3 regions of the Streptomyces sp. NPDC002787 genome follow, and region 1 is predicted to be linked to each of the others. Evidence: riboswitches for the same ligand, from Rfam matches in the RefSeq annotation. Region 1 holds a riboswitch; each other region holds the start of a gene.
The links. A riboswitch is a leader RNA that binds a small molecule or an ion and turns the genes downstream of it on or off. The one in region 1 is predicted to bind cobalamin.
Positions count from the first base shown of each region.

Region 2: another riboswitch for cobalamin. It lies ahead of ACWD26_RS06410 (cobalamin biosynthesis protein); the one in region 1 lies ahead of ACWD26_RS19705 (energy-coupling factor ABC transporter permease).
Region 3: another riboswitch for cobalamin. It lies ahead of ACWD26_RS11885 (ribonucleoside-diphosphate reductase subunit alpha); the one in region 1 lies ahead of ACWD26_RS19705 (energy-coupling factor ABC transporter permease).

Region 1 is NZ_JBSFVC010000013.1:137,727-141,833, forward strand. It holds gene ACWD26_RS19690 (energy-coupling factor ABC transporter ATP-binding protein) at 1-440, opposite strand, end outside; gene cbiQ (cobalt ECF transporter T component CbiQ) at 437-1,186, opposite strand; gene ACWD26_RS19700 (energy-coupling factor ABC transporter substrate-binding protein) at 1,193-1,612, opposite strand; gene ACWD26_RS19705 (energy-coupling factor ABC transporter permease) at 1,609-2,310, opposite strand; cobalamin riboswitch at 2,341-2,523, opposite strand; gene ACWD26_RS19710 (DUF1775 domain-containing protein) at 2,791-3,534, shown strand; gene ACWD26_RS19715 (ABC transporter substrate-binding protein) at 3,701-4,107, shown strand, end outside.
Region 2 is NZ_JBSFVC010000004.1:73,176-77,282, reverse strand. It holds gene ACWD26_RS06420 (hypothetical protein) at 1-185, opposite strand, end outside; gene ACWD26_RS06415 (cobyric acid synthase) at 182-1,708, opposite strand; gene ACWD26_RS06410 (cobalamin biosynthesis protein) at 1,705-2,655, opposite strand; cobalamin riboswitch at 2,754-2,897, opposite strand; gene ACWD26_RS06405 (DUF397 domain-containing protein) at 2,932-3,114, shown strand; gene ACWD26_RS06400 (hypothetical protein) at 3,145-3,456, shown strand; gene ACWD26_RS06395 (hypothetical protein) at 3,554-3,775, opposite strand; gene ACWD26_RS06390 (anion permease) at 3,807-4,107, opposite strand, start outside.
Region 3 is NZ_JBSFVC010000007.1:137,106-141,212, reverse strand. It holds gene mctP (monocarboxylate uptake permease MctP) at 1-488, shown strand, start outside; gene ACWD26_RS11895 (nucleoside hydrolase) at 694-1,683, shown strand; gene ACWD26_RS11890 (GNAT family N-acetyltransferase) at 1,816-2,322, shown strand; cobalamin riboswitch at 2,409-2,530, shown strand; gene ACWD26_RS11885 (ribonucleoside-diphosphate reductase subunit alpha) at 2,655-4,107, shown strand, end outside.

The sequences.
Region 1 (4,107 bases):
TGGCCGTAGGAGAGCAGATGGGTGGGCCGGTCCGCGAGGGCGGCGATGCCGAGGGCGCCGAGCGCCTCGTCCACGCGGGCCCGCACCTGCGCGTCGGACAGCCCGAGGTTCAGCGGCCCGAACGACACGTCCTGCGCGACGGACGCCGCGAAGAGCTGGTCGTCCGGGTCCTGCACGACCAGCTGCACGGTCGTACGCAGCCGGGTCAGGCCCTTGCGGTCGTACGTCACCGGCTGCCCCTCGACCGCCAACCCGCCCGTGCGGGGCCGCAGTCCACCGCTGAGCAGCCGCATCAGCGTGGTCTTGCCGCTGCCGTTGCGGCCCAGCAGGGCGAGCGCGCGGCCTTCGCGCACCTCGAAGTCGAGGTCGCTGAGCACGGCCGGACCGTCCTCGTACGCGAAGGACGCGCCCCGCAGGGCGACCAGCACGGGCTCGCTCATGTCAGCGGCCTTTCCAGGACGAAGGTGAGGGCGGCCACGGCCGCGAGGAGCACGACACTGGCCGTGGTGAAGCGCACGGAGACCCGGGCATCGGGCACCAGAACGCGCAGGGTGCCGTCGTAGCCCCGTCCGGCGAGCCCGGTCTGGAGCCGCGCGGCCCGGTCGAAGGCCCGCACGAACGCGGTGGCGCCCAGCCCGGCGAGCGAACGCCAGGTGGCCGCCCGCGTGGTGTGACCCAGCCTGGCAGCCTGCGCCTCCCGGATCCGGCGTACCGAGTCCAGCAGCAGGAAGCTCATGCGGTACGTGACCAGCGCGACGTCCACGACCGGCGCGGGCACCCCGGCCTTCACCAGCCGGGGCAGCAGGTCCGACATAGGGGTGGTGAAGGCGAACAGCAGCACGCCGAGGGAGGCGGCCGAGGTGCGCAGCAGCAGTTCCCCGGCGCGGACCGGGCCGCCCTCGGCCAGGGTGACGAACCCGTCGGGCCCGCCGACCTGGACGAGCAGGGGCAGCGCGCCGGTCACGCAGAAGCCCAGGGGCACCCGGTAGGCGCGCCACAACCGACGGCCGGGCACGCCCGCCGGGCCCAGCAGCACGGCGAGCGCGGTCAGCAGCACCAGGGCCGCGCCGGGCCAGGGCGGCAGGGAGATCGCGAGGACCGTGAGGCCCAGTCCCAGCACGGCCTTGTCCACGGGATGGCGACGGCGCCAGCGGCTGCTGTGCGCCGCCGCGTCGATCGGCAGCACGAGAACTCAGCCCCGCCCGTCGGCGGACTCCCCGGCACCACCCGGCGATCCCTCGCCGCCGGGCGCGGTCTTCGTGGTCGTCACGGCTGCCGGGGTGGTCTCACCCGCCTCCAGCTGTGCGCGGGCCCGTGCCTCGCCCTGCCGGCGGCCCCGGTGGACGCCGAAGTAGTAGGCGAGGACGCCCGCGCCGAGCGCGGCCTGGAGGGCGAAGAGCGCCGACTCGATCTCACCGGAGGGCGGCTCGTACAGCGGCGAGAACCACGGCTCGTACCCGGGGTCGATCTCCGTGATCGCCGTCTCCGCCTCGGCGTCGGCGCCCGCGAAGGGCTCCTCCTTGTGGTCGCCGAGGCCGAGGGCCAGCGGCAGCACGGCGAGCGCGGCCACGACGAGCAGCAGCAGGACGTTGATCTTCGTGCTCCGGTTCATCGGGCCACCGCCTCGGTCCGGTTCCGGTTCCGCTCGCCGGTCAGGAGCACGCCGAGCCGGGTCAGTTCCCCCTTGCTCGACTGCACCAGCAGACGCATCACCAGCACGGTGAGGAGACCCTCGCTCACCGCGAGCGGGATCTGGGTGACGGCGAAGATGGAGCCGAACTTGCCGAGCGCGCCCACGAAACCGCTGCTCGGGTCGGGGAACGCGAGCGCCAGCTGGACGCTGGTGACGCAGTAGGTGACCAGGTCGGCGAAGAACGCGCCGAAGAAGACCGTGACCATCAGCGGCACGTCGAACCGCCGCAGCAGCCGGTAGACGCCGTAACCCGCCCAGGGGCCGACGATCGCCATCGAGAAGACGTTGGCGCCGAGCGTCGTCAGACCGCCGTGCGCGAGCAGCAGGGCCTGGAAAAGCAGGGTGATGGTGCCGAGGACCGCCATGATCGGCGGCCGGAACAGGATGGCACCCAGTCCGGTGCCGGTGGGGTGGGAGCAACTGCCGGTGACCGACGGCAGCTTCAGCGCGGACAGGACGAAGGTGAAGGCCCCCGAGGCACCGAGCAGCAGCGTGCTCTCGGGATGCTCCCTGACCTCACGGGTGAGTGACCGTACTCCGTGGACGACGAACGGCGCGGACGCTACGCCCCAGGCGATCGCGTGCGCCGGAGGAAGGAAACCCTCGGCTATGTGCATGGCTCAGCAGACCCTCTCCAGCACCTCGTGGATGGTTGACGCGCCTTGGCCGGTCTCCTGGCTTACGGGTACCACCGCCCGTGCTCCGCCTTCCCGGGTCCGAAGACCCAGTGGCTGTCCGTGAGGACCGGAGCCGGACTTCCCGATCACAGTGGCGAGGGCCGCACCGGCATGACACCGGATTTCCCGTTCACCAAGGCGTGGTGACAGTAGTGCCCGCACAAGGGCGCTGACAAGCGGAGACGGTGGCGCGGAAGCGGTGGTGAACCGCACACACCCCGGCGCACGCCCCCTCAGTCACATGCGACACACGCCCCGGGGAGAACGGACGGTCTTGCCCGGATACGACGGCTTCACCGGTGCGGCGGCCCCCTCGGTGCGGCCCGACTGCCCTTTTGGGAGGCCCCGATCGACCTTGGCCCCGACCGGCGCCCTGCGCTTGAATGCAGCCTTCACATCATCGGCACAAGGGAGTTAGCCGTGCACCGCCCGACCCTGGCACCCGGCATGCGCCGTCTCGGAGTCCTCACCACCGTCGCGTTCGCGGTGGCCGTCGCCGCCGCGGGACCAGCCGCGGCCCACGCGGAGGTCGAGGCGGAGGGGGCTCGGGCCCTCGACCAGAACGTCGAACTGACCTTCTCCGCGGAGTCGGAGTCCACCTCCGCCGGTATCACCGAGCTGGAGGTGATCCTGCCCGAGGGCATCGTCCCCGCCGACATCACCTACAAGGAGGGCCCGGACGGCTGGAAGTTCGCCCCCACCGAGCGCGGTTACACCGTCTCGGGCGAGAAGCTCGCCGTGGGGGAGGACGTCGAGTACGTCGTCACCGTACGGCAGTTGCCCGATGCGAAGACGCTGGTCTTCAAGACGCTGCAGTCCTACAGCGACGGCAAGGTGGACCGGTGGATCGAACTGGACGACGCCGGTGAGGACGATCACGGACACGGGCACGGTCACCCCGCGCCCAGCCTGGACCTGAAGGCCGCCGCCCCCGGCGCGAAGCTGGTCAGTCCCACCCCCAGCCCCTCGGAGGAGCCCACGACGGCCGCCCCTTCGCCCGAGCCGAGCGACCCGACCTCCGCACCGTCGGCGGAGCCCGCGGCGGACGGCACGGACGGTGACGACGGACTCCCCGTCGCCGTCTTCGTCGGTATCGGCGCTGCCGTCCTCGTGCTCGGCGGCGGTGCGTGGTGGTTCCGGAGCCGCCGGGGCGGGACCGCCTGACGGGCCGGCCGCAGCCGCCGGGGCGGGACCGACTGATGGCCCGGACTCCGACGCCGAGCCGATATCCGCAGGTCACATCGTTGGACTGATGCGCGATTTGCCTGGGTAACCCTTACCTGCAATTAATGTGCAACAACGTTGGCAATGCAGCAAGGGTGTGAGGCTCATGACGTCCCGACCGATACGACGTGTCGCCGTCGCGGCGGCGGTGGCCCTCGGGGCCACCGCGTGTTCGGCGCCGGGCGGCGGCACGGGCGGCGCCGGCGCCGCCGACTCGGTCGTGATCGGGGTGGCGTCCGAGCCGGAGACCCTCAGCCCGCTCCTCGGCTACGGCAAGGACGGCAACTCGAAGATCTTCGACGGACTCCTCGCCCGGGACGCCGACCTGGAGCTGAGACCCGCGCTGGCGAAGGCGCTGCCCGAGGTCGGCGACGGCGGCCGTACCTACACCTACACCCTGCGCGAAGGTGTGGAGTTCAGCGACGGCGAACCCCTGACCTCAGCGGACGTCGTCTTCACCTACCGGACCGTCCTGGACGACAAGACCAACAACACCGCCCGCAGTGAACTGGA
Region 2 (4,107 bases), on a different contig from region 1:
TCTTCCTCAACGTCCAGGTAGGTCGTCCGAGTCAACTCCGCGCCGTGCACGGCCTCGCCCCCGAGCAGGACGGTCGGGGCGCCCGAGACCCGCGGCGCGGCGAGCCCGTCCTCCCAGGCGGCGGCCCTGGCCGCCAGGAGGTCGGTGTCGGAAGTCGACGACAACAGCACGGTGCCGGGGCTCATGCGGGCGCTCCCGGTGGGATGAAGGGCAGTCCTGTCGGTGCGCCCGACTCGATGAGCCGCCACAGCGCGTCCGTGTCCGCGTGCTCCTCGATCAGATCGCCGAGCCGGTCCAGTTGCTCCTCACGCAGCGCCGCGAACGAGGTGTCGGACGCCGGTACGAACCGACGCCCCGCGGCGGCCGCCACCTCCCGCAGAAAGGCCCGCCGGAACCCGTCCGACTCCAACGACCCGTGCCAGTGCGTGCCCCAGGTCTGCCCGACCCGGCACCCGTCCAGGAAGGGTTCGCCGCCCTCGATCCCGGCGACCCCGTGATGGATCTCGTACCCCTCGACCCGTTCCCCGAGGGCCTCACCGACGGGCCGCGCGAGCGTCTTCTCACGGGCGAACCGCACGCGAACGGGCAGGAGTCCGAGCCCTTCCACGTGCCCCCGCCGGCTCTCGACCTCGTCCTCGATGTGCTCCCCGAGCACCTGGAACCCGCCACACAGGCCGAGGATCGGCCGCCCTTCCGCGGCCCTGCGGACGAGGGCGTCGGCGAGCCCCCGCTCCCGCAGCCACTCCAGCGCCCGTACCGTTCCCCGGGTCCCTGGGATGACGACGAGATCCGCGTCGGCCAGTTCCTCGGGCCGGTCCACGAACCGCACGACGACACCGGGTTCGGCGGCGAGCGCGTCCACATCGGTGAAGTTGGACATCAGCGGGATCGCGCACACGGCGACCCGCAGCACGTCCTCCCCGACGGGCGGCGCGACGTTCGACTCGCGGACGGTTCCGCGCAGGGAGACCCGCAGCCCGTCCTCCTCGTCGATGCCGAGCCCGTGCCGGAAGGGCAGCACACCGTACGTGTGCCGCCCGGTGAGTCCGTGCAGCATGTCGAGCCCGGGCTCCAGCAGGGAGACGTCCCCGCGGAACTTGTTGACGAGGAACCCGGCGACGAGGGCCTGATCCTCGGCGGAGAGCAGTGCGACGGTCCCGAAGAAGGACGCGAAGACACCCCCACGATCGATGTCGCCGACGACGAGCACGGGAAGCCCGGCACCGCGGGCGATCCCCATGTTGACGATGTCGGTCCGCCGAAGGTTGATCTCGGCGGGACTGCCGGCCCCCTCACAGATCACCGCGTCATACGTGCCCCGCAACTCGGCGAGACAGTCGAGAACGGTTCCGAGAAGCTTCTGCTGCCGTCCCCCGTGATACCCCCGCGCGCTCATCTCCCCCACGGGCTTCCCCAGCAGCACCACCTGACTGCTCCGCTCCCCACCGGGTTTGAGCAGCACGGGATTCATGAGCGCGGTCGGCTCGACGCGACAGGCCTGGGCCTGCATGGCCTGCGCCCGCCCGATCTCGGCGCCCTCGTTCGTCACGAACGAATTGAGCGACATGTTCTGCGCCTTGAACGGCGCGACCTTGACACCCCGCCGCACCAGCCACCGGCAGATCCCGGCGGTGACGACACTCTTGCCGGCGTCGGAGGTGGTGCCGGCCACGAGCAGCCCCCCACCCACGCCACGATCGCCGCTCATGAGTTCCCCTTCGTGACCCGGCCCAGCACCAGCGCACCCGCCGCGCTGACCCCCAACGCCAGCCAGCTCACCCGCCGCGACAACCGAACGGCCCGCTCGATGTCCTCCACGACGACGGCCCGCCCCTCCCCGTTCAGCACAGGCCGATGCTCGACCCGCCCCCCGTATGACAACGTGCCCCCCAACCGCACCCCGAGCGCCCCCGCGAACGACGCCTCCACAGGCCCTGCGTTGGGACTCGGATGCTTCCCCGCGTCCGCCCGCCAAGACCGCACGGCCCCCCGGGGGTTCCCACCGGCAACCGTGGCCAGGACGGCCGTCAGCCGGGCCCCCGGCCACCCCGCGACGTCGTCCAGCCGCGCGGAAGCCCACCCGTACCGCCGATGACGCGGGGACTTGTGCCCGACCATGGCGTCCAGCGTGTTGACGGCCCGGAACCCGAGAAGCCCCGGCACCCCACCGACGGCGCCCCACACCAGGGCACCGACCACCGCGTCCGAGGTGTTCTCGGCGACGGACTCCACGACGGCCCGCGCGATCCCGTCCCGGTCGAGTGCCTGAGGATCACGCCCGCAGAGGTGCGGCAACCGGGCCCGCGCGCCCTCGACGTCCCCTGTCTCCAGGAACCGCCCCACGGCCCTGGCCTCCCGCCCGAGCGAAGTCCCCCCGACGACGGCCCAGGTGGCGGCGGCGGTCAACGCGACGGAGGCCGCCCGCGACGGCCGTACGACGGACGAGGCCACGGCCCCCAGCGCCACGGCGCCACCCGCGCACACCGCGGTGTGCAGCGCGCCCCACCCCCGGTGGTCCCGCCACAGCACCCGTTCCACGGCACCGGCCGCCCGCCCGAACGCGGCGACCGGATGCCCCCGGCGAGGATCGCCGAGCAGCAGATCACCGAGGAGCCCGGCGGCGGCGCCGTACGCGAAGACGCGGTCGGCACGCATCGGTTCAGCCGACCACGGGGTCGGGCAACGAGCGGATATCGAGACCCGATGGGCAGCCGCGCATGGCGATATGTCCTCACTCAGGGTGTCCACGCCCTGGTTCGACGAGACCGACGGCGAGAGTTCCTGGCTCCCGGGAAGGTTCTTCCCCGGTGACAGTGGCGGGACCGCGCCGGACTCGCACCGGCTTCCTCTCCTGCCGTCGTACATGGCCCCGGCAGTCCACCACGCCCCTGGAAGACCCGTCAACTCGCTGTTGACCTGCGGTGGAATGGTGTGCTGAGCCCCACACCGCTGAAATACCGTCACGCGGACAACTGCGTGGAAGTTGCTGCCGGACAGAGGCGGGTCATGACCCGTGACTCGAACTCGAACAGTGACGCGCTGCTCGTCTTTCGCTACGCGGCGTGGTGTGGTTTTCTGGCGGGACTTGTGGACCCGGGAGCGGGCGGATCGTGAACATCCGTCCGGGGGACGGGAGGTGCGCACATGGGAGACCGAGCGAGGGAAACCGCTGCGGCGCGCGGGGGGAAGCCGGACGTCTGGCGAGAACGGGTGACCGCCGCCGCCCCACTGGCGCTCTTCTGCTCCGTGATGGGCGTGCTGTCCGTCGGGGCGGGTGCCTTGGCCGCGCTTCTCGTGCCGAGCGGTGAGGTGCGTGCCCTGGTCTGGCTGGTGGTGACCGTGCTCGGTGCCGCCGGGGCCGGCCTGTGGTGGGGACTGACCCCGGTCACGGAACGGCTCCGGGTCCTGAACCGGGCGCTGGGGGAGGCTCGGCCTAGGAGGCCGCACCACCGCTGACGATGGATCAACCCCCGTAAGCGTCATAGGACGCCCACGGGGGCTGATTCTGAAGTTGCCGGTGTCGGCCCCCAGGGGGGCCGTGGGGTTTCCGGTCTCAGGTCATGATGAGGGAAATCCCGTACGCCACTGCCGCCGCGCACAGCGCGAAGCACACGTACGCCCCAGCGGTCGCCGGTAGCACCGACTCGCCCCGGGTTGACGCCGCCTCTCGCTTGGAGAGGCCGACGATGCCCAGGGTGAAGAGGCCGACGAGGGCCACGGTGACCACGAGGCTGACTCCGAAGACGGAGCCGAGAGCTGCCCAGTCGATGTGCATGGTGGTGATCTTCCTCAGGAGGTCGCGGGGCTCAGACGGCCGTCGGCGTGGACGAGTTCGCCGGGGTCGTGGTCTCGGCGGCGGTCGTGGCCGCGGGGGCCGGGATGGTCGCCGCGAGCTCCTCGGTCACGGTGCCGGCCGGCGGCGGGGTCACCGCGGCGATGGCCGTGGTCACCACGCCCGGGGGCTCCTCGGCGTGGTCGTTCACATTGGTGTGGTCGACCACCTCGCGGCGGGAGATCACCCAGATGGCGGCGCTGGAGGCGATGAGGAAGACCGCGACGACGGCCGTGCCCCAGGTCCCGAAGGACGTCACCCACTCGGCGAGCGCG
Region 3 (4,107 bases), on a different contig from region 1:
AGCAGGAGACCAAGGTCTCCAAGCTGGTGTCGCTGCTGGTGAAGGTGGGCGCGCTGGCGTTCGTCCTCACCATGGACAAGACGGTCGCCATCAACTTCCAGCTGCTCGGCGGCATCTGGATCCTCCAGACCTTCCCGGCCCTCGTCGGGGGTCTCTTCACCCGCTGGTTCCACCGCTGGGCGCTCATCGCCGGCTGGGCGGTCGGCATGCTGTACGGGACGCTGGCCGCGTACGGCGTGGCCTCCCCCACGCAGAAGCACTTCGGCGGGTCATCTGCGGAGATCCCCGGCATCGGCGAGATCGGGTACATCGGTCTGACCGCCTTCGTGCTCAACGTCGTGGTCACCGTGGTCCTCACCTTCGTCCTGCGCGCGGCCAAGGCCCCCGACGGCATCGACGAGACCAAGCCGGAGGACTACACGGCGGACGCGGGCGACGCGGGCGTCCAGGTGGAACTGCCGCCGGCGACGGCGGGCACGAGCCACTAGTCCATCACCGGGTTCCGGGGCGGCGGGGGCGCCTTTTCTCGCCCCCGCCGCCCCTACCCGTCCCTCCCCCACCAGGGGCTGCGCCCCTTCGCCCCCCACCCACCCGCACCCGACAACGAACCCCCTCGGGGTCGAAGGGGCAGCGCCCCTGGGATGGGACGGGTAAGGGCGGCGGGGGCGAAGAACACCCGGCTACGCTGATTCGGTGACCGCTCGCGCCCCGATCGTCCTCGACAGCGACCCCGGTATCGACGACGCCGTGGCCCTGCAGTACCTGCTCGGCACCGGCCTGTGGGACCTCAAGGCGTACACATCGGTCGGCGGCAACCTCCCCGCCGAGGCGACCTACGCCAACGCCCGGGCCCTTGCCCGAGCCCTGCGCATCGACAGCGACGTCCCGGTCCACCGCGGCGCGGGCCGCCCCCTGTCCCGCCTCCCCTACCGCGAGGCGTCCGCCTTCCACGGCCCGGCCGGCCTCGGCGACGAAACACTGCCCGACTCCACGGCCCCGCACCCGGCGGAGTCGTCCGCGCAGGCTCTGCTCCGGCTCTCCCACGCGTACGAGGGCGACCTGACGGTGTGCGCCACGGGCCCCCTCACGAACGTGGCCATCGCCCTGCTGGAGGACCCGGCCTTCGCCCACCGCGTGCGGAAGTTCGTGTTCATGGGAGGTGCCGCCCAGGTCCCGGGGAACTTCACTCCGGTCGCCGAGTTCAACGTCTGGGCCGACCCGGACGCCGCCGAGATCGTCCTCTCCTCCGGCATCCCGTTCACCATGGTCGACCTGGACGCCTCACACCGCTGGCTGTTCCGCCCCGCCGACCTCGCCGCACTGGAGGCCGCGGGCCCGGGCACGGCCCTCGCGGCCCGGCTGATGCGCACCTACATGGACGCGTACACCCGCCACGGCGGGGACGGCACCTGCCCCCTGCACGACCCGCTGGCCGTCGGCGTCTGCGGGGACGAGGCGTTCGTCGAGGCCGCCGGCGGAGCCGTCGTCGTGGAGTGCGCGAGCGAACTCACGCGCGGCCAGACCGTGTTCGTGCCGGCCGCCGCCCGCCGGGTGTACTACTCCGAGTCCCCCGCCCTGACCGCCCGCCTCCGCGCCACCGGCCGCGTCGCCCTGGGCCCGGGCACCCGCGACTTCAGCGAGGACTTCGTGACGGCGCTGCCACGGTGGCCGGCGGTTGCCTGAGCCGACCGCTCCGGCGGGTTGAGCGGGCCCGGAGTCGACCGCCCCCTGATGCCGTGCCGATCATCCGACAAGTCGTCGCCCCTGTGGAAAACCTCGGACGCGACTTGGCGGCCCTCATGCAGACTTCGAGCCATGGACATCACCATCAGGCAGATCTCCCCCGACGAGTACCCCACCCTCGGCGAGATCACCGCACGGGCCTATCTGGCAGACGGTCTCCTGGACTTCGGGGAGAGCGACGAGTACCTCGGCGAGCTGCGGGACGTGGCGAAACGGGCCGCGGCGGCCGACGTGCTGGTCGCCGTCGAGGAGGGCAGAGTGCTCGGCGGAGTGACCTTCGTCCCGGCGGGAGGCCCGATGGCCGACATCGCCGGCCCGGGCGAGGCCGAGATCCGCATGCTGGCGGTCGCACGCGAGGCCCGCGGACGGGGCGCGGGCGAGGCCCTCGTCCGGGCCTGCCTGGAGCGCGCCCGGGCCGTGGACGGCTGTGCACGCGTCGTGCTGTCGACCCAGAGCCGCATGCACGCCGCCCACCGGATCTATGAACGGCTGGGCTTCACTCGCACACCAGAGCGCGACTGGAACCCCGTCCCCCACCTCGACGACCTCTTGCTCCTCACCTACGAGTTGACGCTCTGACACGCTTCGAAGTCGTCGCCGGAGCCGTCGCCGGAGCCGCCGCGACACAACATCTGGGGGTGTCACCGCAGCCCGACACAAGATGTATGCTCATGCTCGCTGTCGCCGCAGGGGAATCCGGTGCGAATCCGGAGCTGTCCCGCAACGGTGTACTCGCGTGCATGCACGCCTGTCCAGTCCGAACACCTGCCGACAGTGCGCCCGGCCGTCCGGTCCGGGTGCCCTGACGTCCGGGCCTCGTGGAATGGGCCGGTGGACGCGACGCCCCCGTGCGCTCGTGTGCTGCTGCCTGCCCTCCCAATGGCCCCAGCCGAGCGAGGGAGAGCCCCCACGTGACCATCGCGCCAGCCGACCCGGTTTCAGCCGACCTGGCTTCAACCGCCCCGGTGACGGAGTCCGACGGTCCCGGTACCGCGTTGCTGCGGACCCTGACCGAGCTGACCGCCGACCTCCCCGACGCCGACCCCGGCCGGGTCGCCGCCGCCGCGCTGCGCGGCCGGTCCGCGAGGGCCGACGAGGCGGAGCTGCGCGAGCTGGCCACGGAGGCGGCCGCGGGCCTCATCTCCGAGGACCCCGCCTACTCGAAGCTGGCCGCCCGCCTGCTGGCCATCGGCATCCGCGCCGAAGCCGCCTCGCAGGGCGTCACGACGTTCACCGAGTCCATCGCCGTGGCCCACCGGGAAGGCCTCGTCGCCGACCGCACGGCGCAGTTCGCCCGCGTCCACGCCGGGCGCCTCGACTCCCTGGTCGACCCGGCCGCCGACGACCGCTTCGGCTACTTCGGTCTGCGCACCCTGCACAGCCGCTATCTGCTCCGGCACCCGATCACCCGCAAGGTCGTCGAGACTCCCCAGCACTTCATGTTGCGGGTGGCGAGCGGTCTCGCGGCCGACGACACCGTACGGTCCCTGGACGAAGTCGCCGCGCTCTACGGGCTGATGAGCCGCCTCGACTACCTGCCCTCCTCCCCCACACTGTTCAACTCCGGTACGAGGCACCCCCAGATGTCGTCGTGCTACCTCCTCGACTCCCCGCTGGACGAGCTGGACTCCATCTACGACCGCTACCACCAGGTGGCCCGTCTCTCGAAGCACGCCGGCGGCATCGGTCTGTCGTACTCCCGTATCCGCTCGCGTGGTTCGCTCATCCGGGGCACCAACGGGCACTCCAACGGCATCGTGCCGTTCCTGAAGACGCTGGACGCCTCGGTCGCCGCGGTGAACCAGGGCGGCCGGCGCAAGGGCGCGGCCGCGGTCTACCTGGAGACCTGGCACTCCGACATCGAGGAGTTCCTGGAGCTGCGCGACAACACCGGTGAGGACGCCCGGCGTACACACAACCTGAACCTGGCGCACTGGGTCCCGGACGAGTTCATGCGCCGGGTGAACGCCGACGAGCGGTGGTCGCTGTTCTCCCCGACCGATGTGCCCGAGCTGGTGGACCTGTGGGGTGAGGAGTTCGACGCCGCGTACCGCAGGGCGGAGGCGAACGGCCTGGCGAGGAAGACCATCCCGGCCCGCGACCTGTACGGCCGCATGATGCGCACCCTCGCGCAGACCGGCAACGGCTGGATGACCTTCAAGGACGCGGCCAACCGCACGGCCAACCAGACGGCCGAGCCGGGTCATGTCGTCCACTCGTCCAACCTCTGCACGGAGATCCTGGAGATCACGGACGACGGGGAGACGGCGGTCTGCAACCTGGGCTCGGTGAACCTGGGGGCGTTCGCCGACCGGTCGGCGGGCGACATGGACTGGGAGCGGCTGGACGAGACCGTCCGCACCG